2 regions of the Moheibacter sp. genome follow, and region 2 is predicted to be linked to the other one. Evidence: riboswitches for the same ligand, from Rfam matches in the RefSeq annotation. Region 2 holds a riboswitch; the other holds the start of a gene.
What was found. Region 2 has a riboswitch for S-adenosylmethionine ahead of WBF63_RS03210 (trans-sulfuration enzyme family protein). Riboswitches for the same ligand answer to the same signal wherever they lie in the genome.
Positions count from the first base shown of each region.

Region 1 (3,160 bases), on a different contig from region 2:
TACAAAAACACCGAATGAATGGCTTCGCGAACGAGATTATTTCCACGAAACGAAAAAGAAGCATTGCTCACACCGCCGCTCACCAAAGCTCCCGGCAGATTTTCTTTGATCCATTGGGTGGCTTCAAAAAAATCGAGCGCATTTCGGCGATGTTCTTCCATTCCGGTTGCTAAAGGGAAAATATTGACATCGAAAATGATATCATTTTTTGGAAAACCAATTTGATTGACCAAAATATCATAAGAACGTTTACAGATTTCAATTCTTCGTTCCAAATTATCGGCTTGACCGTCTTCGTCAAACGCCATAACAATCGCTGCTGCCCCATATCGACGGATTTTTTTGGCATGTTGAATGAATTCCGCTTCGCCTTCTTTCAGACTGATGGAATTCACAATCGCTTTTCCCTGCACATTTTTCAATCCGGCTTCCAGAATTTCCCATTTCGAAGAATCAATCATGATGGGAACTTTTGAAATATCGGGTTCAGCAGCAATCAAACGAAGAAAACGAACCATCGCTTCTTTGCCATCGAGCATTCCTTCGTCCATATTGATGTCGATGATTTGGGCGCCTCCGTCCACTTGGTCACGGGCAATTTGCAAAGCCGCTTCAAAATCGTTGGCTTTTATTAAGTTGAGAAACTTTTTGGAACCCGTCACATTGGTTCGTTCGCCCACGTTGATGAAGTTCGAATTGTCTCGTATGTAGAGCGGTTCAAGTCCGCTGAGTGTTAGTTTTAAATTCATTTTTTTTAATTTACTTCTCGGCTCGAAGTGACAAAAGTAGGGTCAGTTCGAGCGGAGTCGAGAACTTTTTATACCAATTCCGGCAATTTTCTCGGTTCAAAATCTTTTGTAAAATCTGCAATGGCTTTGATGTGCTCGGGTGTGGTTCCGCAACATCCGCCAATGATATTTACCCAGCCGTTTTCAATCATCGGTTTGAGATTTTCCAACATGATTTCAGGCGATTCATCATATCCGCCAAAAGCATTGGGCAATCCGGCATTCGGATAAATACTTACATAAAAAGGTGCGTTTTCCGATAAAATTTCGACATAAGGAATCATATCGGTTGCGCCCAAAGCGCAATTCAAACCAATGCTCAACAATGGAATATGCGAAAGTGAAATCAGAAATGCTTCGGTGGTTTGTCCCGATAAAGTACGGCCGCTTTTGTCGGTGATCGTGCCGGAAGCCATCAGCGGAACCTGAATTCCCGTTTCGTCCATCGCTTCCATTATTCCAAAAAAAGCAGCTTTTGCGTTTAAAGTATCGAAAATCGTTTCGACCAAAATCGCATGGACGCCGGTTTTCAAAAGAGAAGTCGTTTGTTGTTTATAGGTTTCCACCAATTCGTCATAATCGATGTTCCGAAAAGCCGGGTCATTGACATCGGGGGAAATCGAAGCTGTACGATTGGTCGGGCCTAAGGAACCTGCTACAAACCGGGGTTTATCGGGAGTTTGTTTGGTAAATTCTTCCGCAGCTTCCAAGGCTAATTTCGCGGAAGCAACGTTTAATTCGTCCACTAAATCGACCATGTCATAATCGATCATAGAAATCCGGTTGGCGTTAAAAGTATTGGTTTCGATGATATCGGCTCCGGCTTTCAGATAATCCAAATGGATTTCTTTGATGATTTCCGGTTGAGTGATGGAAAGCAGGTCATTGTTTCCTTTCAGCGACTGATGAAAATCTTTGAAGCGCTCTCCTCTATAATTCTCTTCGGAAAGCTGATGGCGCTGAATCATGGTACCCATGGCGCCGTCGAGAATGAGGATTCTGTTTTGAATGATTTGAATTAAATCTGTCATTTGGTTTCATGTTTAAGGTTTAAAGTTCCCAATTGGAATCTCCAAACAATTAAAAATACAATCTACCTTATGAAAGAAATATGCGAAGTAATTCTTCCCTTATCTTTTCCCGGCTTCGCCAAGATAGGATGTAGCACCCGACTCAACGGGTTGCTAAGGTTTCACAGGGCCTAATCCCTCCACCTTTCTCAATAAGGAAGAACAAATGTATTGATTAAATTTTGAATTAAACAAAAAATATTTATCTACTATATTAAAATTCAATTTGAAAAATTAGGTTTCCCGTTTTACTTATAATGATTCGATTGAAATTTATTTTATGTCAGTTTTTAATTTCTTCCTGTTTTAAGAATTTTCCATTTTTTCTAACAAAAAAATAGACTCCAGCAGGTAATGAAACCCTACGAATTACAAAACTCACAAAACCAAGAGTTCTACCAATCAAAAGCTAAATAAAATATTTCTTTTTTTTCCAAATTCTAACTTCCAAAATTAATCCCGAACCCTTACTTTTACAATCAAATAAAAACCAATGGCCTCAGGAATATTTGCAGTTCTGGACGATATCGCTGCCTTAATGGACGATGTAGCCGTAGCGAGTAAAATTGCAACCAAAAAAACAGCCGGAATTCTCGGTGATGACCTTGCTGTAAATGCTGAAAAAGCAACCGGATTTCTTTCTTCACGCGAAATCCCGGTTCTCTGGGCCATCACAAAAGGTTCTTTCGTCAATAAACTCATCATCGTTCCCATTGTTTTATTGCTCAATGTTTTTCTTCCCGTTGCCACCAAAATTGCACTGATTATCGGTGGATTTTATTTGGCTTACGAAGGGATAGAAAAAATCATCCATTATTTTACACATCGTGAAAAAAAGGGCGAAGAAGTCATTGATGAAAATACCGAAGACAACCACGAAGCCGAAAAAACAAAAATCCGTTCGGCCATTGTGACCGACTTTATTTTGTCGGTCGAAATTGTGATTATCGCACTCAGTACGGTTTTGGAAGCACCTTTGGCAACGCAAATCCTAACGGTTTCGGTAGTTGCTATTCTGGCAACGATCGGGGTTTATGGAATTGTGGCACTTATTGTGCGGATGGACGATGCAGGATATAAACTCATCAAAAGATCGGGCGAAAAAGGATTTTTCAATGCTTTGGGAAGTTTTTTGGTAAAAGCACTTCCAGTTGTAATCAAAGCCTTGGGGATTATCGGAACCATCGCTTTGATTTTGGTTTCTGGCGGAATTTTCGTTCATCAGATTGATTATTTCCATCATCTTTTGCCTGGTTTGCCGTCCATCGTAAAAGAAATTGCATTCGGATTGATTGCAGGGCT
Region 1 is NZ_JBATWT010000024.1:33,475-36,634, forward strand. It holds partial or broken gene metH (methionine synthase) at 1-758, opposite strand, end outside; gene WBF63_RS10630 (homocysteine S-methyltransferase family protein) at 818-1,819, opposite strand; SAM riboswitch class I at 1,916-2,017, opposite strand; gene WBF63_RS10635 (DUF808 domain-containing protein) at 2,352-3,160, shown strand, end outside.
Region 1: another riboswitch for S-adenosylmethionine. It lies ahead of WBF63_RS10630 (homocysteine S-methyltransferase family protein); the one in region 2 lies ahead of WBF63_RS03210 (trans-sulfuration enzyme family protein).

Region 2 (3,160 bases):
AATAAACCGATGTTAAGTTTTTTCATTTCTTATCATTTTAAAAATTGGCCGATTACGTTATTAATTAACTGAGGAAGTCTTATTTAATATTTGTGTGATTCTTCGGCCAATCATTGGTTAGCATTCCTTAAAAATCAACTTTTCTTTTTTATTCAACGCTGCATCCAAATCTGCGATCAAATCTTCTACATCTTCAATTCCGCAGGAAAGTCGTATCAGAGAATCCTGAACGCCAGATTGTAAGCGTTTTTCTCTCGGAATGGAAGCATGTGTCATCTGTGCCGGATGGCAAAGCAAACTTTTGACACCACCCAAACTTTCGGCGAGCTTGAAATACTTTGTGGATGTAACAAATTGATTGGCAGCTTCCACTGTGTCATCTTTCAGACTGAAGGAAACCACGCCGCCAAACAGCCCGTTTTGTTGTTTTCTAGCAACTTCATGATTTTTGTGTGTAGTTAATCCGGGATAATAAACCTTATCCACTTCTTGCCTCGTTGTCAGATATTTTGCAATTTTGATTGCATTTTCGCTTTGTTGTCTGACCCTTAATTCAAGCGTTTCGATTCCACGAATGGCTAAAAAACAATCCCACGGGCCGAGTATTCCTCCGGTGGCGTTTTGTATAAATTTTATTTTTTCTGATAATTCTTTGGTTTTGGTCACAACCAAACCGGCAACCAAATCGGAATGCCCTGCCAGGTATTTGGTTGCGCTATGGATGATGATGTCGGCACCCAATTCAAAAGGAAGTTGGGCGACAGGACTCGCAAACGTATTGTCCACCACGAGAAGTGAACCGAAAGGTTTTGCGATTTCTGAAATTTTTTGAATGTCCGAAACTTTTAAAGTCGGATTGGTAGGGGATTCGATCCAAATCAATTTGGTCTTTTCATTGATGAATTCCAAAATGTTTTCGGCATCGGTCGTGTCCACATAATGGATTTTAATCCCTAATTTTTCATAAATATGGGTGAACAACCGATAAGCGCCACCATAAATATCGTCCACCGCGATGATTTCATCTCCGGTGGAAAGTAGCTTGGCAACGGCATCTATGGCTGCCAGACCGGTCGCAAATGCAAAGGCATCATCGCCGCCTTCTAATTTCGCAACGATGTTCTCCAGTGCCTTTCTTGTGGGATTATTGCTTCTGGCGTAGTCATAGCCTTTGTGCACACCCGGCGCTTGCTGAACGAAAGTGGAAGTTTGGTAAACCGGAACGGAAATCGATCCTGTTAATTCGTCTACAGGGACGGAATGAATGATGTCTGTAATTCTGCTCATGATATTTGTGTTTTTTAGTTACTTGTTGTCAAAACCTTATCAAGAGCAGCTTCAGAAAAAGTCCAAAAAAAAGACCCTTCTGATAAGTCAGAAGAGTCCGTTATATTTTGTAATTATAATCTAAACTTTACTTCACTTATCTTTCTGCCATGCGGCGGATGGATGTAGCACCTTGTCAAAAGACAGGTTGCTAAAGCTTCATTGGGCCATTTCCCTCAGCTTTTCTTGATAAGACAATTTTTGTATGAACTTCTCGGATGCAAATTTAATTTCGAAATAATGGAATTTCCAAATATATTTTTGTTAAAATTTTAAATTATGATATAATTACCTGAATAAAAATTAGTTAAAATTTTATAATTGATATTTAAATTCATTTTCAATTCATTCAAAACCCAACACTTACGCCCAAAATAGGTCGCAATCCGGTGGAGAATAAACTGGAACTTTTATCGTACAAAACATTGTACATCAAACCTGCGTATAACTGAACTTTTCCGGTGGTCCGATAACCACCACCCAACCAAAGCGCTGATTCATTAAAATTGTATTTGAAATTATCGGACTCAAATTCATATTCGATTTCGTTGGTTCCCGTATAATATTCGTAATGCGCACGGGCAAAAAGTGAAGGAATCGGATAATAATTTAAATAAGGCCCCGCGTTAAAAAGATTTTGTTTGGAGTCGCTCCATTTTGAATATTGATAACCCACTGTAAGTCCACCTTCCAGTTGAGGAATGATTTCGTAACCGACAAATGGAGAAATGGCAAATCCAAAATACCCATTACTCCCAAATCCCAAACCCAATCCACCACCGAAACGCCATTTGGAAGGTGAATAATCTTCTTTTGTCATTTCTTGGCAAAACCCTGTTAATGATATACTTAAGATAAAAAGGCAGATAAATTTTCTCATAATAAATTCTTTTCTGATGTGGGACATTTTTATTTCAGACAATATTAGCTAATTTTATTAAAAATTAAGCATTATGTCGTTAAAAGAAGAAATTAAAAATCGGATTATTGAAATCGAAAAAGAAGAGCTGAAAGGTTTGAAAGATATGTATGAAACCTATTCAGAAGCGGCAGATTTGGATGAAGAATCTTCCCTTGATCCCGAAGATTTTTCTAAACAAGACCAAAGCCGAGAATCAGCAAAAAGTTTAGAAATTCGTATTAATCGCGCAAAAATGGCTTTGGACAGTTTTTTAAATTTAGATTTTGACGCTAAATCAGAAGTGGAACCAGGCGCTTTGGTGCTAACCGATTCTCTGAATTTCTTCATCGGAATTTCGGCCACAATGTTTGATCATGAAGGAAAAAAATACATAGGACTAAATGTGGATGCGCCTATTTATGCAGCTTTGCAAGGTGCAAAAGCCGGTGATGAAGTGGAATTCAACAATCAGAAATATAAGATCAAAGAGATTTTCTAAATTTGACATTCACAATCCTTACTTCTGAAGTATAAATATAGAATTCAATAAAATCTGAAGCTTGTTTTTTTAAATTTAAATATAATTAAAATAAATTTTGTAATTTTGCGCCCGTTTTCCGGGTGGAAAACACGAATGTAAAAGATTCATTTTGGGTTTGATAGGCTGCGTGGCCGTTTGATTTCATCTTTCGCATTCGATTTTTAACAAAAATCTCCGGTGCGAGGATAAATGGACCAGTTACCGGCTAAAAAAATTAAAATGACAACATTTCAAGAAATGGGCTTGAATCCTGCGATTCAAAAAGCCATTGACGAACTTGGGTTCGTCGCACCTACGCCTATTCAGCAACAGGCAATTCCTCAAATTTTAAGTTCCGAACAGGATTTAATCGCATTGGCGCAAACCGGAACCGGTAAAACCGCTGCTTTTGG
Region 2 is NZ_JBATWT010000008.1:69,441-72,600, forward strand. It holds gene WBF63_RS03205 (homoserine dehydrogenase) at 1-26, opposite strand, end outside; gene WBF63_RS03210 (trans-sulfuration enzyme family protein) at 118-1,287, opposite strand; SAM riboswitch class I at 1,421-1,522, opposite strand; gene WBF63_RS03215 (hypothetical protein) at 1,676-2,146, opposite strand; gene WBF63_RS03220 (hypothetical protein) at 2,280-2,726, shown strand; gene WBF63_RS03225 (DEAD/DEAH box helicase) at 2,988-3,160, shown strand, end outside.